DNA from 3 places in the Halobacillus sp. ACCC02827 genome. Region 1 is predicted to be linked to each of the others. Evidence: riboswitches for the same ligand, from Rfam matches in the RefSeq annotation. Region 1 holds a riboswitch; each other region holds the start of a gene.
The links. Region 1 has a riboswitch for thiamine pyrophosphate ahead of thiW (energy coupling factor transporter S component ThiW). Riboswitches for the same ligand answer to the same signal wherever they lie in the genome.

Region 1 (7,747 bases):
TTTACGGACGGCTTCTTTCAACGTATCGCCCCGGCTTAAGTATGCCGTGATCGCAGCCGAATACGTACAACCGGTGCCATGGGTGTTATTCGTATCGATTCGCTCTGCTTCCAAAACGGTCATCTCGTTTCCATCATATAAATAATCGACCGCATGACCTCTCAGATGACCTCCTTTGACAAGTGCTGCACCAGCTCCATAAACCTCGACAAGTTCTTCCGCTGCCTTTTTCATAGCTTCTTCCGTCTCTATCGCCTTACCGGTCAAATACTCCGCTTCCGGTATGTTCGGTGTTACGAGCGTTGTTAAAGGAACAAGCTCTTTCCTGAGATAATCCCTCGCCTTTTCCTCAATTAAAGGATCGCCGCTCGTTGCTACCATCACAGGGTCCATGACGTATGCAGCCTCTGTTTCCTTCAGCCATTGTTTAAGGACCTCCATCATATCGATAGTTGCCACCATACCCGTTTTCAGTGCATCGATCGGCATATCGTCTGATACTGCATAGAGCTGCTGCTTCAGCATCGTGACCGGAAGATGATGAACCGCAGATACGCCGGTCGTATTCTGAGCGACTACCGAAGTGACGACGCTCATCCCATAACTTTGAAGCTCTTGAAACGTCTTTAAATCCGCCTGGATACCCGCACCGCCGCTTGGATCCGTTCCGGCGATGGTAAGAGCACACTTCACTCGGTTCATCGGTAAACCCCCTCAGCTACGGGCCATTCCTCGACGGTATAGGCCATTTCCCAGAAGGATAATTCCAGCTGGCAGCTCTTTCGGAAAGCTTCACGCATCTTATTCTTCTCCTCGTCTGAAGCTTGCTCTGCATAGGCATCAAGCTTCTCACAAAGCTGTCCTGTCAATCCGCCTATTTCTTCCTCTGCATAGAAATCGATCCAATCAAAGAACGGATGATTTTCGTCCGGTTGATAGGCTTTCGTTAGTTCTTTACCGATTTCGAGATATGTCCAGGGGCATGGAAGTAAGGCGGCAATAATTTCTCCAATACTGCCCATATGCGCATGGTAGAGCATATGTTTAATATAGTGGTCCGCTGTCGGTGGCAGCGGGTAACCCTGCAGTTCCTCATATTCTTTACCGATATATCGGCACAGGTTGTTATGGGGATGCACTTCACTGTGGAGCACAAAGTTGATCTGGTCATTGAAGAGCTCAATATCTTCTCTTTTTGGTGATTTGGAAACAGCAATGCCGTACACATGCATAAATGCATTCAAATATTCAAAGTCCGCTTTCACATAATGAGCGACAGCTTCTTTCGGAAGTTCTCCTTTTCCGAGACCTTCAACAAATGGATGGTGAAAAATAGCTTCAAACACGTCCTGATTTTCTTTTCTTAATTGAGTGGAGAATGACATAGTGGTGCCTCCCTGGGTTATTCGGAAGCTACTAGAGGATTGCAGAGGTCCAGACTACTTCCCTACGCTGGTACGAACCAGATCAGGTGTTGAGGGACAAAGGATAATCCTTATCTCAGCGATAATTCGCGCCCCTAGCAGTTTCCGTGTATTATGGTTGTAATAGAAGTTGTTCTGCTTTGATACGTGACAGCACAAACCAGCCGATGGCAGCTCCTGACAGACTGCTGATGAAGAAAGAAGGAACAAAGGCAAACGCTCCGGCCGCACTGCCCATGATGAATCCAGCCAGCGGAACGGCGAGTAATGCTCCAATGATTCCAGTTCCAATCACCTCGCCGACTACAGCTGTCCCTTTCCGTTTGTATATCCGATAAAACAAACCAGCAAATAATGCTCCGACCATTCCACCAGGAAAAGCCAACAGTGTTCCTAGCCCTAAAAGAAATCGCAGCAGGCCGATGCAGAAAGCAATGGCAGCAGCAGGCAGCGGTCCAAGCATCACAGCAGCCATGACATTTACCGCATGTTGGACAGGATATGCCTTCGCGATGCCTGCCGGAAACCAGAGCAGCTGTGCTCCGAATGTTCCAATGGCAACAAACAGTGCCATAATAGTCAATAAACGTGTACGGTTCAATACATTCCCCCCTTCCATAGGAAAATAAAAAAGCCAGGTCCTGGAGAGGACCTGACTCGGATCATAGACAGTCGATGAATAACTATTCGTTCGTCTGACTACTTCCCTCCGCTGGTATTAACCAGATCAGGTTTATAAGAGTCGAAAAGCTTTACGCTTTCCTCTCAGCCTGTAACAAGGCCCCCCTAGTAGTTGAATCGTACTATTTGCTTGGTTGAGTCTTATGATAACAAAGTTCGTATCTTCTGTCATGTGCAATATTCTGAATAATATCTGTATTCGAGAGGAGAATGACAATGAGAAACATCTGGACAATGATGGGGGCCGCTTGTTTGATTCTTTTGGCGGGGTGCAGTTCTGCACCAGCCGGCTCGGATTATGAGGAAACGGAAGCAGAGGCGCCTCCGGAGCAAGCAGAAATCAGCGGATATGTGATGGAACAGGAAGGATCCAGTATCCTTGTCGTCACTCCGACTACAGAGTCAGAAGAAAAAGGGCGGGCGATGTGGGTGTCTGAAGCTCCGGACAACGAATGGACAGGTAAATATGTAGATGTTTGGACAGACGGCCCCATTAAAGAAAGTTTTCCAGAACAGGCACCTGCCGATAAGGTTTCCGAAGTGGAGATGAGTGAAGTAGAAGGGGCCCGATTGACGACCTCCGAAGCCTTGGCTTCCGCTCTAACCGATGTAGAAGATGACAAAATTGTCGCCGTGGCGGAAATTCTATTTGATGAAGACGATGACCAGTGGCAGATTGTTCTTAAGGAAAACGAAGGACCGGAGAAGGAAGTGCTTGTAGAAGATGAATAAAAAGCCGGGGATTCCCCCGGCTTTTGCTCATTTGGCAAGTGGAACAAGCGACGCTTGGATAACCGAATAAAGACTGCTGATATCCTTGACTGAATCGATGCTCGCTTGAAAGACCTCCTCTTTCGGTACACAGGACCAATCCAGATGGTAGCCGGCTTCCAAGGCGATTGTGCGGATGAACTCACGCAAGCTCCGACCATTTCCTTCCCGAAACGGATGAAGGACGTTCAACTCCGCCATATAGTGAGCCAGTTTCCGTGCTAAGTCCTCTTTGTCCATCCCTGCCCACTCTTCCTTCATTAGAGAATCAAAGATCGGGACAGAAGCTTCCTGAATGAAGCGGGCCTGCGCAAAAGAAAACCCGTCCTTCGTGATATTCTCTGTCCTGATATTGCCCGCAAAAGGATAAAGATCGGAAAATAAACGGGCGTGAATACGTTGCAAATGTCTGAGGTCGAAGTCCCCTTTCACAGGCTTTTCCTGCAGTTCCGACAAACGCTGGGTGGCAAGGATCGCCTCCATATACTCCAGCTGCTTGTCGTCCATAAGGTCATAGTGATTAATCAGCACATCAGTCCCTGCATAACAATAGCGGGAGGATTCACCCCCATACCTGGAACTAGGCATGGCGGGACAATTCCAAAGCCCGCTTGACGAATTCTTTATGGGATATGGCTCCTGTAAGACACTTCTTAACTAATGATTCCTGCTTCTTATTCAAGCTGAACCCTTCAATAGCCATGGACGCTTTCGCAGAACGCATCAAATGCTCTGCCTGTTCTTCTGTCCGAACACTCATTCTTTCCCCTCCGAACCACATGTATCTACTATATATTATACTACAACGCCTCTTAATAATACAGTCAAAACGTTCGACAAACCCTTGTCACATAAGGGATTATGACGTCTTCTTCTTAGTGGAGGCAGTCGTTTTTCGTTTCGTTGTTTTTTTCTTCTTCGCGCCTTTGGTCCGCTCCAACGATTTCTCCAGAGCTTCCATCAAATCGGTGACATTGTCCGGTTTTTGTTTGTCTGCTGCCGTCGTAACCTCTTCGTTGTTCTTCTTCGCCTCAATCAAGTCCATCAACGCGGTTCGGTATTCGTCCGTATATTTTCCCGGATCAAATGTTTCGGTCAATTGATCGATCAATGTCACTGCGGTACTAAGCTCTTTCTTTCCTAAATCCGCCTCTGCCGGCACATTCGGGACATCCTGTACGTTTCTTACTTCGTCCGGGAAATGGATCGTTTCCATGAGCAATGTATTTTCATAAACACGAACAACCGCCAGCTGTTCCTTGGATCGAATAATAATTTTTGCTACACCTATTTTCCCCGTATCGGACAGAGCTTGGCGTAACAACCCGTACGCTTTCGATCCCCCTTCATTGGGCGATATAAAATAGCTTCGTTCAAAATAAATCGGATCGATTTCCTCCAACTTGACGAAGTCGAGGATTTCGACCGCCTTATCCTCCTGCTCCTTCTTCAGTTGTTCCAAATCCTCTTCATCCAGCACCACGAATTTGTTCTTGGCATATTCATAGGCTTTCACAATTTCTTCCTGGCTGATTTCCTCTTCACATACCGGACAGCGTTTTTTGTATTCCACCGGTGTCTTACATTCTTTGTGAAGCTGCCTTAGCTTAATATCCTTGTTCTCCGTCGCTGCATGAAGCTTGATCGGAATATTGACGAGACCGAAGCTGATGGTTCCTTTCCACATCGTATGCATAGTTCTCGACTCCTTTTTCTCCTAGCATTCACGACAGGTCGGTAAAATATGTTCGCCGGCTGTGGGTAAACTAAGCAGCATATAAAAAAGGAGCGGGTGTCTTTGAAACCGATGCTATTGACTGCTGCAGAAGATTTGCCGACCGGACCGGATTGGATTTATGAAGTGAAGTATGACGGCTTCCGCTGTCTCCTCCATGCTTCGGAGGACGGGATAAAGCTATGGAGTAGAAACGGCAAGGACTTGAGTGGCCGCTTCCCGGAGATATGCGGATTTGTTCCCCCAGCCGACTCGCTCCCCTTCACGATTGACGGGGAACTCGTCATCCGTAACACACGGTGGCAGACAAACTTCTCTCGCTTGCAGACGAGAGGACGGTTAAAGAAGGAAGCTGTAATAGCCAGGGCCGCCCGGGAAAGGCCGTGTACATTTGTCGCATTTGATCATTTGACGGGGGGGAAACAGAGATTGGAAGAACGAAAGCGAAGCCTGTACGCTCTCGTTCAAACCATCCAGCATCCTCACATCGTGCTTTCAGAAGTACACACCAGCCTAGAAAAGATAAAAGCATTAGTATTGCTTCACAGGGCGGAAGGGATTGTCGCAAAACACAAGAAGAGCTTGTACAGCGAAGGGGAGCGGTCCAAGCAATGGTTGAAATGGAAGAACTTCCGCAGCGTTTCCGGCTGTCTGACAGCCTATGATCCGGCCAACGGCTACTATGACGTCACTCTCAAGGAGGAGACGTTGGGAAAGTTCAAAAATGGGCTGTCTGTCGAAGAAGCAGAAACACTTCAGATGTTTTTTAAAAGTAACGGAGAAAATCAGGCCGGGAAATGGCATGTAACTCCAAGCGTCTGCGCGGATATCCATTGCCTTGATGCAGCGGATGGGGAAATGCGCGAACCTACTTTTCACCGATTCCGCTTTGATCTGACACCGGAGAACTGCACAAAAGAGAAGATGGAGTGGGACCTTTCCCTCTATCCTGAAGAAGTACCTGTCACGAACTCGGATAAACAGCTGTGGAAGAACGTCAGTAAGAAACAATACTTTCAATATATCCGTCATATCGCACCTTACATGCTGCCATTCTTAGCGGAGAAGAAATTGACAGTAATCCGCTGTCCGGACGGGATTACTGCTGAGTCATTCTATCAAAAGCAAGCCCCGGATCATGCTCCGGACTATTTAGACACATGGGAAGAAAAAGACGGAAGCCGGATCCTTTGCAATAATCTCCCCTCGCTCCTTTGGCTTGCCAATCAAGGAGCAGTGGAGTTCCATATCCCTTTTGACAAAACAGATGCATCCTTACCCGATGAAATTGTCTTCGACCTGGATCCCCCAAGCCGGGAACACTTTTCACTTGCGATTACCGCTGCACAGTGGATGAAGCAGATGCTGGATGAAATCGGAGTCATCAGCTTCATCAAAACGTCTGGTAACAAAGGGATGCAGATTCATATCCCTATTCAAGCAGGCGACTTCAGCTATGAGGAAACGCGGAACCTTACCGAAGCTGTGGCGGAAACACTCGTACAAAAATGCCCGGACCTGTTCACAGTCGAACGCCTGAAGAAAAAACGAGGAGAGAAGCTGTATCTGGATTATGTCCAGCATGCAGAAGGGAAAACAATCGTTGCCCCCTATTCCGCTCGCCGTACCGATGAAGCCACGGTTGCCTGTCCGTTATTTTGGGAAGAGGTAAAAGAAGGACTGCGACCGGAATCCTTCACGATTAAGAACGTCCTGGCCCGACTCGAAGAGAAAGGCTGTCCGTTTCTCCAATATGAAGAGGCACGGAAGCGGCAGCCGGTCAAACAGTTGAAGCGACTCTTATGATTTTGTCGAAACATTTCCCGGGAAATGACAACAAAAAAGCGGTGCTCCCTGCGCATGAGAGCACCGCTTTCCCTTATTCCAACATAGCTGTCCGTTCTTCTCTTAATTTAAATTTCTGCAGTTTACCACTGGCGTTCCTCGGCAATTCTTCCATAAATACATATCGTCTCGGCCGCTTAAAGCGGGCCAGCCTTCCGCCTGAGGTGCAGAAAGCATCCAACTCTTCGGAGGACACCGGGTCCCCCTTACGGACAATGAAGGCGACCACCCGCTCTCCCCACATCTCATCCGGCTCCCCAACAACCGCCGCATCGAGCACACCAGGATGATCAAAGAGCACATCCTCTACTTCTCTCGAGTAGATGTTCTCTCCACCGGATAGAATCATATCTTTCACTCTGTCCCTTACCCACAGATATCCTTCTTCATCAAAGGAGCCGATATCACCGGTGTGATACCACCCTTTGTATAAGACTTCTTCCGTTTCTTCCGGCCTGTTGTAATAGGCCGTCATCATACTCGGCCCGCGGACGATAATTTCCCCCAGTTCGAACGGTTTGCAGATTTCATTGGGTTCCGCCGGTCCATGCTCATTCGTTCGCACGACCCTGACGTCATGATTAAGCAGCGGTCTTCCTGCCGATCCTGCTTTTCTTATTTGCTCCTCGTCCATCAATGCTGTAATGGCAGGGCCCATCTCCGTCATGCCATAAGCCTGGAGCAGTTCTACTCCAAGGGCGTCATGCAGACGCTTCGTGAGGGATGGAGCCATGGGAGCTCCACCGTATAATCCCTGTCGGAGCGTCTGGAAATCCTCTGCACTGAATTCTTCTTCCAGCACCATGTTCCACATCGTCGGTGCTGCAAACAAGCAGGTGATCTGCTCCTGCTTGACGGTTTCAATCAGTTCTTGCGCTTCGAAGTGGTGCATAATCACATTTGCTGCCCCTATCATAACGCGCGGGAAGAAGGCGCAGTGCAGTTCCGCACAGTGAAAGATCGGGGCAACCGTTAATCCGCGATCCTCTTTCGTGAGACGCAGACAAGCTGTCATAATCAGCGCTTGATCGATCATGTCACGGTGGGAGTGGATGACGCCTTTCGGTGACCCGGTCGTCCCTGACGTGTACATGATGGCATATGGATCGTTTTCATCGAGTTGACACACCGGTCGATCTGCTGTAACACTTGCCAGTCGATCGTGATAGTTTACGGCGTGCTCCTGCTCGACTTCATCAATGCTCCAAAATTCGATGGCAGGCATATCTGCAGCTATCGGAGCGACTTGTGACGCCGTAGCCCTCTCAAACAATACGACCTTAGGGGAGGC
Region 2 (7,747 bases), 1.4 Mb from region 1:
TTTTAAACCATATTCTGCATAATAAAGAAGGGGTCAAAGCAGCCGTTATCGTGAATGATATGAGTGAAGTGAATATAGATGCTTCTTTGATTAAACACGGGGCGTTTAAGCGCACGCAGGAAAAATTGGTGGAACTTCAAAATGGGTGCATCTGCTGCACATTAAGAGAAGATCTTATTATAGAAGTGGAAAAATTAACTAAATTGGATATTGATTATATTATCATTGAATCGACAGGAATTTCCGAACCTATCCCCGTCGCACAGACATTCACTTATAAAGATGAGGAAACTGGAATTGATTTGAATTCTATCTGCAGACTGGATACGATGGTCACAGTTGTTGATGCCTATCGCTTCTGGCATGATTATCAATCTGGCGAGTCACTGATAGACAGAGGGGAAGGGTCAGGTCAGGAGGATGAGCGGGAAGTAATCGATTTACTAATAGACCAAGTCGAGTTTGCCAACGTAATCGTCGTCAATAAAGTGGATCTTGTTAGGGATGAAGACAGGGAGTATCTTTCTGCCGTGTTGCGTCGATTGAACCCGGATGCCAAAATTGTCGAAACATCCTTTGGGAAACTGGATGTAAAAGAAGTGTGGGGTACTTATTCATTTGATTGGGAGCAGGCCAGTCAGTCTGCAGGCTGGATCAAAGAATTGAATGAAGTACACGTGCCGGAAACGGAGGAATACGGAATCGCATCGTTTCTTTATAAAAGGAAAAGACCCTTCCATCCGGAAAGGTTCCATCAATGGCTCGAGAAATGGCCGGATACAGTCATCCGTTCTAAAGGTTTTTTCTGGCTTGCTTCCAGGAATGAAGCCATTGGTCTGCTTTCCCAGGCCGGCCCGTCCTTATCCATCCAGAAGGCAGGTTCCTGGATAGCGTCCTACCCCGCAGAGGAGCAGTCTGCTTTGTTGGAAGAAGATCCGGCTCTCTATGATGAGTGGGACAATATGCATGGGGATCGATTGACGGAGCTGGTATTCATTGGTGCAAATATGGACAAGGAAACCATTCAAAAGGAACTGGATGGATGTCTGCTGAGTGAGGAAGAGATGCAGATGGATTGGAGGTCCTTTCCAGATACTCTTCCTTCCTACCAATAGCACAGAAAATGGGCATTCTTTTTGGACCATTCACATGCTTAATTCATTCCGTGTTCAGAAAGCTTCTGAAGTTGATTTCTTAATTATCCACTTTCTTCTTTTTGAGGCGTAGTCTTCATATGACTTCGGATCAATGCAGCGGTCTGTAAGATTGCTTCTGGAGAAGGGCGCCCGAATGGACCTGTCTGTTTCTGCTGGTACATAAGCGTCCCGCCTTTATTGAAAAGAAAGTATGCTGGTTCGCCATGCGCGCCGTGATCTTCATAGGGGGCTCCTGTCTTATGAATGTAGACACCGAAAGCGTCGAGAACGGAAAAGAATTCATCGGATAGAACAGGGAATGTCAGGTTCTCTTTTTCCTTCATTCTTTTCAATTTATTCAAAGGCTCTGCGCTTATGGCAGTTACTTGTATATCGTTCTTATGAAGCTCTGCATGGTACACTTCCAGTTCCTTAAGGGTTTCTATACACACAGGGCACCAGGACCCGCGAAAGAAAACAATGAGATGCCACGATTCTTCATAGTGTTTCCGCTGTGTTTCAAAAAGAAAATTACTTCCATCTACAGAGGGAAGGTAGAAATTTGGAGCAGGATCTCCAAGGGTGATATCAGCCATATGGTGACCTCCTTTATGATTCATTGCATCTCTTACCAAACGTATGCGGCTCCTTGTTCAGTGGTTCTTAAAATAATGGATCATCCATAAGCATAACCAATTGGGGTTAATATCAAACCATCTTCCAACTGGACAATCTCCATCTATATCTTATAGAATCATTCTATTAATCCAAGGTATAGATGAAGGTGGAGGGTATATGAAGAAAAGGTGGAAATATATTGGTATTAGTCTTCTTGTCTTAGCTGCAGCTGGAGTAGCAGCTTTTCTGATTTGGACACAGCAGACATATAAAGCATCTCCGGAATTGGAAGAAAGGACGGAAATTCCGTCCCGTATAGATGGGTGGATCACTTACATTCCGCAAGGTGCCGTCAAAGGAGGAATCGTCCTTTATCCAGGAGCGAAAGTAGAGCCGGAAGCATACAGCTATATTGCCGAAAATTTAGCAGATGATGGATATGTAACAGGAATTCCTGAAGTCACCCTTAATCTTGCCATGTTGGACAGCGATAAAGCAGAACAATTGATCGATGACTATCCGAATGTTAAGCACTGGTATGTTGGCGGTCATTCCCTTGGAGGGGTCGCAGCTGCATCTTTTGCCTCCAGGAATATGAATGAGGTCGACGGGTTAATTTTACTGGCCTCCTACCCTGCCGGAGATGATTTGTCCGGAACTGACTTTCCCATCCTTTCGATATACGGGGAGAAGGATGGACTGACGACGCTTGATAAGGTCGAAGAGACAAAAAAGCTGCTTTCCAATCAGACGACTTGGAAGGAAATACCTGGTGGTAATCACGGTCAGTTTGGTGTTTACGGTCCTCAAAAAGGAGATAAGGAAGCTGAAATAACCGTATGGGAGCAGCAGGACATCATTATAAACGATATGACGGACTGGATACAGGACATGGAAGAGTAAGCAAATGCATGTCCCAACCAGGCAATATAACACTAAAGAAAATCCGAACAGACCTGAATTGGTCGTTCGGATTTTCTTTAGGAGTGGGAATGATCATTTACCTATATGAGGATCGATCCCATAAGGATGGCCGTCATGAGGAGCGGAAACATCCAATCTTTCTTACGGATAGTCATGGGTCTGTAAAAGGTACGATTCCAACTACCTGTAAACCCTTTGGATTCCATTGCGACAGCCGTACGTTCTGCCTTTCGGATGGCTCCTGCTAGTAGAGGTATGAGATAACGCTGGTATTGCATCCATCTTCCTTGCAGGCTGGAAGCGTATTCGATGCCCCGGATCCGGTGGGCTGCACGGATTTGTTGGAATTCGTCCTTCATCATGGGAAGAAAGCGGTAGCCTGCCAAAATGCCATAGGCGAGTTTTGGTGGCAGCCGAAGCTGCTGCATCAAGCTTAATAAAAACTCCACCATATTTGTCGTAAAGACAAACAATAAGGAAAGCGATGCAAATGCGATGATGCGGAAGGATAAAGATAATGCCATCAGCCAATCTTCTTTTGGGACGACCCATCCGAACAAGGAAACCGTTTCCTTAGCATCTGCAGGAACGTCCGCGAATGCGATGGTTGTCCATAACATCCCAAAGGAGAAGATGGAAAATATCATTAAATAGATCACATACAACTTCTTATTTACATTTCCGAACAAAAAAGTGACGGCAATTGTTGCAGCAGAGAAAACCGCCGGGGTGACAGGATCGTATCGTAAAGCCAGCACGAAGACAACGGCGAGGATCGTCAATGCTTTCACTGTCGGGTTAACGTTATGAAAAGACATGAGTCCGCTCCTTTGCGTCCCTTGAGGATGTCAGTTGCAGCCTCGGGGGTGTTTCCAAATGGTAATCTTCCAATGATTCTATTTCCCATAGTTCTTCCGTAGGTCCGTCCCATTGAATACCGCCTTCCTGGATAACGATTGTCCTTGTTGCAAAACGGTCGACAAGCTCCATGTCATGAGTGATCATGATGATGGAGGTGCCCTGGTCGTGTTTTTCTTTCAGGATCTGCATAAGACTTTCGGTAGAACCAGCATCCTGACCGAATGTCGGCTCGTCCAGAATAAGTAGATTGACATCCAAAACGAGCATGGTGGCGACACTGAGTCTCCGTTTCTGTCCTTGACTCAAAAGGAATGGATGAGAATGTTCCAAGCCTTCCAATTGACAGAGTCGAAGCGTCTTCCGGACTATTTCCTTCGTCTCTTGTTCATCCATTTCTCGCTCTTTCAAACTGTAGGACACTTCCTCAAATACAGAATCTGTTATGAATTGGTGTTCGGGATTTTGAAAAACATAACCGATTTCGCGGCGAAGAAGCTTCTCTTTCCAGCGTGTGATCGATCTTCCTTGGAAAGCAACATCTCCGTTGGACGGCTTTATAATACCCGCTAAAAGCTTGGAAAGACTGCTTTTTCCACTTCCGTTCGCTCCAACGACGGCCACCCATTCCTCAGGATGGATATCCAAATGGATATTATGAAGGACTTCTTTCCATGCCACGTTATTTGCTGACAATAGCGTTCCCTCAGTCGCCGGCTTTTTTATTTCGGGAGCTGGTAAAGGAATTGGCAGCGATACATACTCACCTATGCTCAGCGGTAGCTTTCCCTTCCATCCAAGAGCCATGGCAGTGCGGGCAGAGTAGGGGAGCCAGACGCCTTCTTTCATCAAGGTAGGCCCATAGGTTTTCAAATTTTCCAGAAGTGGTCCCTCACTAAACATATGTCCATCTTTCTCAAGGACGATTACGCGTGTAAGAAGAGAAAGCCAGCCTTCCAACCGGTGTTCGATGACTACTAAAGTCAGTTTACGCTTACGCTTTATTTCTGAGAGAATCTCGATGAATTCTCTAGCCGAAACCGGGTCCAGATTCGCTGTTGGTTCATCTAATATCAGCACATCCGGCTCCATTACGAGTGTACAGGCAAGAGCCAGTTTCTGCTTTTGGCCGCCGGAAAGGACGTGGATTTTTTCTTTCTTGTATTGTTCCAGACCAACCCAGGAGAGCGCCTGTTCGATAAGATCCTGCATTTGCGAAGGAGGTACGGCCAAATTCTCAAGACCAAAAGCTACTTCCTCCTCTACTGTAAGCATACAAAACTGCGTTTCAGGATCCTGAAATACGACGCCTACTTTTTTTGCTGCTTCTCCCGGTTTATAGGTGCACGCATCTTTTCCTGCTATCTTGACGGTACCGGTCATGGTGCCGTCAAGTTCTTCAGGGTAAAGCCCCGTCAGGCAATGCACCAGGGAACTTTTTCCCGAGCCACTTGGACCAAGTACCAAAACGCTGTCTCCTTGTGCGACATTTAAATTTATATCCTTAAGTACCGGCTGCGGGTGTTGGTCATAAGTCAACGATAAATGGTCAACTTCAAAAATCATTTTCATTATGCCGCCCGCTTCCTACGACGTTCTTTACCCAGAGCAAATCCTGACAGCACTCCTGTTTTGGCAAGGGCATCGGCAATTGCTTTTCCTGCCAGCCCGGAGATGAGAGCTCCACTTAGAAGTCTAATGATGAACATAGCTGCTACGTAATCCGTACTTAAGGCGCTGTACCCCAGGCGGAAATATTCCCAGAAAAAGCTGAACACGGCAGCCATCATACCGGAGAGCATAAGTGTAAGGAGTTGGTAACTCTTATAACGGGTGATGGCGAAGGCGGTCTCTGCCCCAAGTCCTTGAATGACGCCTGTCAAAATGAGCATCGGTCCGGACGCATTCCCGAGCAGCATTTCCACAGTGGCGGCAATGGTTTCCGATAAGAATGCAGCGCCTGGTTTCCTTAGTATGTAGGCGGCGATAATGGAGACAATGAACCATATTCCATATATGAAGTCATATCCAATCGGACCCATTAATCCGGACAGAACTTTGCCTACAGGTAGAAAAGCTAAGTAAACAACAGCGAATACGACGGCAAGAACAGACATGACGACGATTTCTTTTAATTTCCAGTTCTTCATTCCTCCTCCTCCTTTTTAGATGGGCTGTTTGCAGAAATGCTCACAGTCATCACGGTGTGGGAGGATCCACCGGCTTCTGTTTCCTTAAACACGTTTTCCAAACCGTGAAAGATGTCGTGGATATCCCCCTCCAGCCTGGTGGAATAGTGGGCAGGTGTTACAGAAATGCCTTGTTCTCTCATCCTTTCAATCTTTTCGTAAATCGTTTCCATATACTTACCTCCACCTAAAGGGTATAGAGAAAACTTAGCTGCCACCGCCTGTTTGACAGCTGCTGTATTCCTGTTCATCACGTTAGATGTTTCATCCAGGTACACATCACCAGTAGAATCGCCAGGGCAGCCGATGGAAAACGTCCCCTGAAATGCGGCATGAACCCCTGTGACGGCGGTATGGTGAAAGACGGCTTTGGCTACGTCAAAGACGTGTTCCAAACGTCCGCGAACCGTCGTCGTAACATGATCCGTTTTCATCCATACTTTGGATGTGTCGGTCTGTTGAAGGCTTGTCATGATCATATCCTGAAAGTCATTACACATAGGATGGACAGAAAAAGAGCAGCCGGCAATTTTTGAATTTCCACATACTTGAGTCATATAATTTCCTCCTTTTTTAAACACAAAAAAACTGCATTCCATGGGAATGCAGTCCAACAATCGAAAAGAAAAGCCAAAAAAGAAGTCTGATCGCGAGAGTCAGGCTGCACTTCCCCACGCTAGTATTATCTAGTTCGGGTGCTAAGGGTCGGATAAACCTCTCAGCCGCAAATGCAGCTCCCCCAGTGCAAGTTCCATGTTATGCAGTTGTCTTGGATGCCTTCATCTTAGCGAATATTTTAATTTTTGTAAATGGTTGTTTTTCTTGAAACGTATGCAGGGGTCCGGTCGTAGAATGTAGTAGTATAAAATTTCCATAAAGGAGAGATGGTATGAGCAATCAGCAATCCCTTCGATTCACGTCAAAGAAAAGCAAGTGGTTATCCGTCTTCTTGGTTCTGGTAATGGGAGTGGTACTTATTGATGCGATAGGCGGACTGGAGTGGGGGGTATTTATGATTCCCGGCCTTTCGAATTCTTACATTGCCAAGGTGATCTTTGCAGTTGTTATAAGTGCGCTCGTCGGCTGGATATATTTTGGGACACGATATATCATCGATCACGAGGAGTTGAAAATCGTCTACGGTCCTTTCCGGAAGCGTGTACCGCTTGACCAAATCAGGAGAGTGGAGGAAGTGAAGGATATACTTCAGGCACCTGCCCTTTCCTTTGACCGCCTGGAAATTCACTATGGAACAGCGGAGTCCATTAAAGTATCCCCGAAAAATAAATCGCTGTTTCTGAAGGAGATTGGGAGTAGATGAGAAAGTACGGAGCACTTTCATGAATATATACAAAAAACAGGAGACAGCTAAGGGAAAGTGGGATTCCTTTTTTAAGGATAACTGGGACAGTCCATATATGATCGTATCAAGCGGGATCTACGATTGCAGGAAGTTAGATGGGTTCACATATGTGGGGGAAAAAGCAGAAATTATCGGTCTCATCACATACGTGGAGAGTGAGGAGGAAGTGGAAATCGTATCTCTGGACAGGTTGAGGGAAGGAAGAGGGATAGGTTCTCTTCTGATTGATAGAGTCGAGAGTGTAGCAGATGGTCGAAGGATTAAGGTAATCACGACGAATGAAAATATTCATGCTATCCGTTTCTATCAGCGCAGAGGCTTCCGATTGAAGTCCGTCGTTAGAGGAGCGGTTGAAAAAGCGAGATTAGTAAAACCATCCATCCCCCGCTTTTCTTCTACAGGGATACCAATTTTGGATGAAATCGTTTTGGTGAAAGGAGATGGGGAAGGTGAGTGAAATGACTCTGGTGAAGCCTGCCTTGAAGTGGAAGGATGCTTACATAAATTATTATAAGGAATGGCTGGAAAGTGGAGAAACGATGATACCATGGGTCATAGAGAAAGATCCGTATGCTTTTGACGAGATGATAGAATTCCTGGAAAATAATGAACGAGGAGTCTATCTTCCTCCCGGGTGGGTACCGGACACCACCTATTGG
Region 3 (7,747 bases), 1.6 Mb from region 1:
CATGGCGGCATCGGACTTAACGATGGCTGTCTTCCTCTTTACCTTATCGATTTGTTTTCTTACCCTTCAGGAGGTTCCTGTTTGGATCATGGCGGTCCACGCAGGCCTGTTCGGAGCCTGCGGCGGAATGTTCGAGCCGGCAAGAGATGCGCTGCTTCCGAAAGTGACAGGGAAGGATCAGCTGACGCGCGCAAACTCCGTTATTCAGGGAACGATCCAGATTGCTACGTTCACCGGACCACTCCTTGCCGGTGTCCTGATCCATTCGCTTTCCTACAGCTTCGTCCTTCTGATCATCGTCCTGTTTCTTATCTTATCCGGTGTCGGAATTCTATTTGTGAAAAAGCAGGGAAAGGATGCGCAGGAAGGGGAGCGTTCCCCGTTCTATGCCCAATTGGCGGAGGGCTTCCGTTACACGTGGCAGTCCAGACTGCTGCGGTCGCTGTTCATCATTACGATCATCGTCAACTTTTTCATCTCCGGCCCTTTGATGATGGGGCTGCCGATCTTCGTGGAGGGAGTCCTGAAAGGAAGTGCCCTCGATTTCAGTCTCGTCCAAGGTGGACTGACGTTCGGGATGATTCTCGGAGCAGTCCTGATCGGTTTTCTCAACATCCGGCGGAGACGGGGAGCGTATGCGCTGTACTTGATCGCTCTCGAAGGAGCCGGTATGTTTATCTTCAGCCGGACAGATACGCTTGTTCTATCCGTGCTCATTATCGTTCTTATCGGCATGATCATTACGGCCGTCAATATTCCGCTCCTATCCCTCGTTCAATCGTCTGCAGAAGAAAGCAAGGTGGGGAGGGTGATGAGTCTGATACGGACCGGGTCGCTTGGGTTGATTCCGCTCTCGTACGCGGTCACCTCTCTGTTTCTCGGCTGGGGAATTCCGATTCAAACGTTGATGGCATGGAGCGCGCTGCCCCTTCTCGTGAGTGTTTTCGTTTTATATGTGACTTATCCTGTCCTGCGCTCCGCCGATTAAGCGGGGCCTTTTCTTTTTGCCTGCCGTGATATGCGGGAGAACAGGGGAAAGTACGGGAGAGAAAGGGAAGAACTTATTTTATAAGATCAATCCCGTCAGAGAAACCATTGTGTTTTTGTACAGAGGGCATTAGAGGAAAACAAGTGTTTGATATCGAACGTTATAAGGAATGAGGAAGCAGAGAGGAGAAATGACATGAATCCAACCGTATTGATTACCGGAGCATCGAGTGGGTTCGGCTATTTGACGGCGGTCAAATGTGCGGAAAAAGGGTTTTCGGTAATCGCGACAATGAGGAACATGGAAAAAGCGGAAGTATTCGAGGACGCAGCGATTTCCAATCACGTGAGGAGCCGGATCACGGTTTGGAAGCTCGACGTGACCGATGATGCTTCCATCGCTGCATTTAAAGAAAAGCTGAACGATTTGGAAGCAGTCGACGTTCTCGTCAACAATGCTGGTTTTGCAATCGGCGGCTTTCTCGAGCAGATACCGCTGGAAGCGTACAGACGTCAGTTCGAGACGAATGTGTTCGGGGTCATCGCCGTCACCCAGGCAGTTCTGCCGCTCATGCGGAAGCAGAAGCGTGGCAAGATTATCAATGTGAGCAGCGTCAGCGGTTTGATCGGATTCCCGGGGTTATCGGCATACGTGTCATCGAAACATGCGCTCGAAGGGCTTACAGAAAGCCTCCGCTTCGAGGTCCAGCCATTCGGCATCGATGTTGCTCTTGTAGAGCCGGGCTCGTACCAAACGAATATATGGTCAGCCGGAATGGAACTCCCGGACGCTGTCCATGACCCTGATTCTCCCTATGCTGATTACATAAAAGGACTATGGAATGCGTTGAATGGAGACAGCCGCGAAAATCCGTCGGATGTAGCTGCATTGATGACCGAGTTGGTCGAGCAGGACAGAATACGGAAGCTGCGCTTTCCAATCGGAGCGAAAGTGAAGTTCAACGTATTTCTGAAACGGGTCATGCCTTGGAGAATATTGGAGAAAGCAGTGCTGACGACGGTTTTAGGAAAAGGAAAAACGAACAGGAGGAAACGAAATGACCGCAGTGATGAGTGGGGCAGAAGAGATACGGTTCGAGGGTAATGAGGTAGGGATCCTGGTATCCCATGGATTTACAGGAACGACGCAAAGTATGAGGCCGCTGGCAGAAGCATATGGCCGCGCCGGGTATACCGTCGTCTGTCCGAGACTGAAGGGGCACGGGACCACGCCGGAGGACATGGAGTCCACGAGTCATGAAGACTGGATTCAATCGGTCATGGAAGCCTTTGACTGGCTGGAAGCGCGTTGTGAAAAAATCTTCGTCGTCGGCTTGTCGATGGGAGGGACGCTTGCTTTATATGTGGCAGGGAAGAAGAAGGTCGCCGGCGTCATCCCGATCAATGCAGCAATCGATATCCCGGTGCTTGAGAACAGCTCGAGCACAGAGGAGCGCTTTCTTGAAGCGATTGGATCGGATATTAAAGATCCGGAAAGTGACGAGCTCGGCTATGATCGGACACCGGTAAAATCGATTAAAGAGCTGTCGATGCTCATGGGGAAGACCAGGGATCTATTAAGCAGCATTCATTGTCCGATCGTCGTTTTCGTTTCAAGGGAGGATCATGTCGTGCCCCCGAACAATTCCGAGGTAATCTTTGAAACGGTTTTTTCCGAGCATAAAGAAATTATTCATTTGGATGACAGCTATCACGTCGCAACGCTCGACCATGATAAAGACTTGATCATCGAGCGCAGTCTGGAGTTTTTCCAGACGTACACAAATACGAAATAGCATTCCCCGGGAAATAAAAGGCCTTTGTAATTTCGGGTGGTTTCGACTATAATAGAAGACAAATCAAGAAAAGTAAACGGTATAAAGCCTTCAAGGGGAGCCTCCGGCTGAGAGTGGACGCTGTGTCCAGACCCTTCGAACCTGTCAGTTAGCACTGGCGCAGGGATGGCGGCTTTTTTGATGGTGCAATGCTCAACAAGGGACTCCTCCATCAGGAAGCTTCCCTTTTTGGCATTGCTTTTTTTGTGTTCAATTATTGGGGGTAGATAACGATGAGAAATCGTCGTGTATTATTTCTTGTCGAAGTAGCTATATTCTCTGCTTTGGCACTGCTTTTGGACATCATTCCATTTCTTTCATTCAAATTGTGGGCACAGGGTGGTTCTGTGTCGCTCGCGATGGTTCCTGTCTTCATCATCGCTTTCCGTTGGGGAATCAAAGGCGGAGTCGCCACCGGGCTGCTGCTCGGGGCCTATCAAATCTTAACCGGTGCTTACATCATGACACCTCTTCAGACGTTTCTTGATTACTTCGTAGCTTTCGGTGTCATCGGACTTGCAGGTGTCGCGGCAAAGCCGGTATGGAACGCGGTACGGAAACAAAACAAAAAAGCGATCGTCGGCTGGATCATTGTCGGCTGCTTTGTCGGGAGTCTCCTGCGTTTCTTCGGACATTTTCTCGCAGGGATCGTCTTTTACGGGGAGTTCGCGCCGGAAGGACAGCCGGTCTGGCTGTATTCGCTCGTCTATAACGGGGGGTATATGCTGCCTGCATTCGTATTGAGCAGTATCGTCCTCATCATTCTTTTTCTGCAGCGTCCGAAGCTGCTCACACAAGAATAATACAAGGTTCCCATCCCGCTCCTAGGAATCCTAAACCACTAAAAGCATCGTGCTCCGGCACGATGCTTTTCTATTTTTTATAGGGAGGGAGACCCTATTTTATAGCATATGGGTTTCATGCTTCCTGTAGAAGTGTATATACCATTGCACTGGTTACATAAAAGGAGGGCTGGAAATGAAGAAGCTTTTTAGAAAGAAGCGGTTTTGGTTGATTGTCATTCTTATATTTATCGTACTCGTTTTCATGATCGCTTATCATACATCGTGGAAGAAGCTTCCTGAGGGCATCTCCTATGAAGGGGACGTGCACGAACTATCGGGCGTGGAGTTTTTTCGGGATCTCACGTATGAAGATGAAGAAGGTAATACGGTTCACGACGCGGAGATATTCGATGAAATAAACGCCATGATTGATGAGGCGGAGGATTTCATTGTTGCAGATATGTTTTTATTTAACGGCTACACAGATGGAAAAAGAGATTTTCCGCCACTGTCGGAAAACCTGGTGGATGCCATTCTCGCCCAAAAGGAAAAGCATCCTGACTTGAAGGTCGTTTTCATCACCGATCCAATCAATACGGTTTACGGGTCTTATGAGTCGGAATCGATCAAGCGGCTGAGGGATGGGGGTGTCGATGTCGTGCTGACGGACCTGAACGAGCTCCGTGATTCCAACCCGCTCTACTCCAGCGTCTGGAGGCTTACGGCTTCATGGATGGGGACAGGCGACGGCGGCTGGATCAGCAACCCGCTCGCAAAAGATGCACCCGGTGTCACTCTGCGCTCGTATTTGAAGCTGATGAATATTAAAGCGAATCACAGGAAGCTCGTTGTGACGGAAGATGCGGCAATCGTATCGACGGCCAACCCGCATGACGCGAGCGGTTACCATGAGAATGTGGCGTTCAAGATGACAGGCCCGATCATCCGGGACATTCTCGAAGCCGAGGAGGCAGTTGTCCGTTATTCCGGCGACGCTGATTTCCCGGATTACAAGAACAGGAAATGGGAAAAACAGGATGGTCCAGTGAAGACCAAGTTCGTCACGGAAGGAAAGACGTACCAGGCAATTTTGGAAGAACTTAAGGATGTTGGAAAAGGAGATACGATCTGGCTCGGCATGTATTACCTTGCGGACAGAAAGATCATTGACCTGATTGACAAAGCAGCAGACCGGGGGGCGGAAGCGAACATCATCATGGACCCGAACAAGCAGTCATTTGGACATGAGAAGACGGGGATTCCTAATTTACCCGTAGCCGCAGAGATGCAGCGGCTCGGGAATAAGAACATCCATCTCCGCTGGTATGATGTGAATATCGAACAATTCCATACGAAGATGCTTTATTTAGATAAAGAAGAGGAAGACGTCATCATTGCCGGCTCCGCCAACTATACGAGACGGAACCTGGCAGACTTGAACCTGGAAGCGAACGTCGTGATGAAAGGAAGCGGAGAAGAGCCTGTTTTTCAGGAGGTCGACGGCTACTTCACCAAGCTTTGGAATAACGAAGACGGTCATTTCACAGCGGATTATGAGGAATATACGGATAAGCTGACGTTTATTCGCTATGCCACGTATTACCTGCAGAAATGGACGTGGTTTACGACCTATTGATAGACTACCTCCGGATGATGAGCGTCCGGGGGTTTTTCTGTGTCGGGAACGTTTTATGCTACGATAGAAGGAGGGGGGATGTTATGAAAGCAACCGGCATCGTCATCGAGATCATCGCTGTTGCATCCGTATTCCTGTTGAGTCAAGTCCTGATGTATGGCGTAGATACGGTTCCTCTAGGGATGGATATGGGAGAAGACGGTAAGACAGTCACTCGTCAAGATTGGATGTGGGAGAAAAAGGAAGTTGTTGAGGTTCAAGCGCTCTCCAGTGAGCAGGAAGTCGCTGTTCTTGCCATGGATCAACGCCTCCACAATTTTTTTGCCTGGATCATCAGTCTTCCTCTTTTTCTAGTCATCGGGGCAGGGTCCCGTATTTTCTCAAAAAGGTATGGAACGCGTGCTCTTCTTTCACCGAAGTGGCAGGGAGTGTTGGATGTCGTCGCGATCGCCTTCATCCTCGCCCTATGCATATATGTGGGTTTGGAGTACAAGGAGCTTCTTGAAGAGGCGGATGCTTTATGGCAGCAGCTGAAAAGAGCTGCATAATAGAAGAGGAGTGGTAAGGATGAAATTGGAATTCCGAAAGATCACCGCCTTCGACGAGACAATGGTCGCGGCATACAACCGTTGGGAGAACGATCGAACAATCAGTGCACTTGCAAGACCTCATAAAAATCAAGCGTCTTTCGAGAAGGAACGTCTGCAGACGGTGGATACGCTGACGAAGCGCCTGGAGGACCATGAAATGTATGCCATCATGCTGGACGGGGTCCTTGTCGGTGAAATGAACTTCATGATCGATCCGGAACATCTCTTTAGGAAAGAGAAGGGCTCCGGCTGGATCGGGATCACCATCGGTGAAGCCGGCGCCCGGGGGAAAGGTATCGGCGCTAAAGCGATTTTATTTATGGAGGAGGAAATGAAGAAGATGGGCTTGAATCGGGTCGAGCTCGGAGTTTTTGAATTCAACGAGTCTGCGCACAGACTATACAGCAGACTCGGTTACAAGGAGATAGCCAGAGAAGAAGGATTCACCTACTATGACGGGAGGATGTGGGCGGATATCCGTATGGAGAAGCCTCTTTCGCCGACAGCCCAATAAAAAAATCCCGGGACGGCCCGGGATTTGGCGGTATTATGGCTGAAGGAACATCGCTTCAAGGGCTGGGTCGCCCCCGGCGAAACCTAAGGCAACAGCTGTATATGCTTCATTCGGCTTAAACGTCGCTTGAGGGATTTCAAGGACGACCTGATTCGTACCGGCGACCCGGACTTCCAGGTCGGCCGTCGTCGGCGGCAGGGTCATGTAACGGGTCGCTTTACCGAATGGAACGTTCCGGAAGAGGACGTCCCCGCCTTTGACGGCGACGTCGACGGCCGGAGCGTTCGGTGATAAATGCCACACCCTCACCTTGCTGCTTCCGGAAGAGACACTGCTGCTGTCTACTACCGGTATCAGCTGAAGGTTATTCACAGCTCCTGCTGCGGCTACGGTATAGCGGTTGCCTCCGTCGACGCTCACCTGCTGGGACAAGACCGGACTGCTTGTATCTCCGGCTGCATAGATGTCAATCTTATAAGTGCCTGCTGGAACGGTCAAATAATTGCTCTGCTGTTTATAAGAGATACCTCCAAGAACCTTTTGTCCGTTTACATAGACGTCGACGGCCGGTGCGTCCGGTGAGGCGTGCAGCACCCGCACCATCGCATTCATCCCCGTGTTTCCTCCGGATCCACCCGGTCCCATTTCACTGCGCTCGCTCATGATGAGCCGCTGCATGCACTCCAGGTGTCTCTGGTAATAGTACACATGCAGCCTGGGGTCGATATATTTGTAGTAATTCGCCATCAGATCATACTTCATCGCCTGCCACGCAAGCTGATCCCTGCCATCATTCATGTTCATCATCCCCTCCCAGGAAAAAATCTCTAACACAAGCCTATGCGTGCTTTCCTGGAAAGAGACCAACCATTCTGTTTACTCGGCTTTGGACAACGCTTGGACGGGAGAGGCCTGCTTGTTCAGGAAACTCATGAACAGCGTATGGATGACGATCCCGATCATAATCAGACAGACGCCGAGAAGAGCAAGGCCGCTCGGCAGCGGACTGGAAAGCAGCCACGCTTCCCCGACAATGACGAACAGGATCTGCGTCGACTGTGTCGCTTCCACAGCAGCCAGCTTCCCCTGGTGATGCTGGACGCGGTTCGTTGCAAAAAAGAACAGGGTTGTGGCAATGATTCCGGAGGAAACCGCAACAATCAGCGACTGTACGACCTGGCCGGGACTCGGTGCGCCTGCTTGAACGCCGGCAATGGCACTTAATACAAGCCAGAACGGCAGACTGGCAAGCGTCATCCCGAAAATGCGCTGGAACGTATCCAGCCTGTCGCCACAAACGGCCATCATTTTTCTGTTACCAAGCGGGTAAGCGAAGCAGGCGACAAGCACAGGAAGTACTCCGACGACCCATTCAAGAAATGTCGTGTCGGCGGCCTTTT

Region 2: another riboswitch for thiamine pyrophosphate. It lies ahead of QRD89_RS10725 (YkoF family thiamine/hydroxymethylpyrimidine-binding protein); the one in region 1 lies ahead of thiW (energy coupling factor transporter S component ThiW).
Region 3: another riboswitch for thiamine pyrophosphate. It lies ahead of thiT (energy-coupled thiamine transporter ThiT); the one in region 1 lies ahead of thiW (energy coupling factor transporter S component ThiW).

The regions. Positions count from the first base shown of each region.
Region 1 covers NZ_CP128168.1:3,430,647-3,438,393, forward strand. The annotation lists gene thiD (bifunctional hydroxymethylpyrimidine kinase/phosphomethylpyrimidine kinase) at 1-702, opposite strand, end outside; gene tenA (thiaminase II) at 699-1,385, opposite strand; TPP riboswitch at 1,428-1,531, opposite strand; gene thiW (energy coupling factor transporter S component ThiW) at 1,537-2,025, opposite strand; TPP riboswitch at 2,112-2,222, opposite strand; gene QRD89_RS18065 (DUF3221 domain-containing protein) at 2,322-2,837, shown strand; gene QRD89_RS18070 (Fic/DOC family protein) at 2,865-3,407, opposite strand; gene QRD89_RS18075 (hypothetical protein) at 3,457-3,636, opposite strand; gene ku (non-homologous end joining protein Ku) at 3,736-4,572, opposite strand; gene ligD (DNA ligase D) at 4,684-6,417, shown strand; gene QRD89_RS18090 (fatty acid--CoA ligase) at 6,491-7,747, opposite strand, start outside.
Region 2 covers NZ_CP128168.1:2,005,126-2,012,872, reverse strand. The annotation lists gene QRD89_RS10755 (GTP-binding protein) at 1-1,115, shown strand, start outside; gene QRD89_RS10750 (peroxiredoxin family protein) at 1,199-1,732, opposite strand; gene QRD89_RS10745 (alpha/beta family hydrolase) at 1,932-2,657, shown strand; gene QRD89_RS10740 (energy-coupling factor transporter transmembrane component T family protein) at 2,759-3,496, opposite strand; gene QRD89_RS10735 (ABC transporter ATP-binding protein) at 3,483-5,108, opposite strand; gene QRD89_RS10730 (ECF transporter S component) at 5,108-5,686, opposite strand; gene QRD89_RS10725 (YkoF family thiamine/hydroxymethylpyrimidine-binding protein) at 5,683-6,282, opposite strand; TPP riboswitch at 6,377-6,476, opposite strand; gene QRD89_RS10720 (PH domain-containing protein) at 6,615-7,046, shown strand; gene QRD89_RS10715 (GNAT family N-acetyltransferase) at 7,066-7,545, shown strand; gene QRD89_RS10710 (GNAT family N-acetyltransferase) at 7,547-7,747, shown strand, end outside.
Region 3 covers NZ_CP128168.1:1,314,966-1,322,712, forward strand. The annotation lists gene QRD89_RS06980 (MFS transporter) at 1-988, shown strand, start outside; gene QRD89_RS06985 (SDR family oxidoreductase) at 1,184-2,092, shown strand; gene QRD89_RS06990 (alpha/beta hydrolase) at 2,046-2,783, shown strand; TPP riboswitch at 2,867-2,966, shown strand; gene thiT (energy-coupled thiamine transporter ThiT) at 3,056-3,625, shown strand; gene QRD89_RS07000 (phospholipase D family protein) at 3,801-5,243, shown strand; gene QRD89_RS07005 (hypothetical protein) at 5,327-5,791, shown strand; gene QRD89_RS07010 (GNAT family N-acetyltransferase) at 5,811-6,347, shown strand; gene QRD89_RS07015 (DUF4397 domain-containing protein) at 6,381-7,145, opposite strand; gene QRD89_RS07020 (DMT family transporter) at 7,224-7,747, opposite strand, start outside.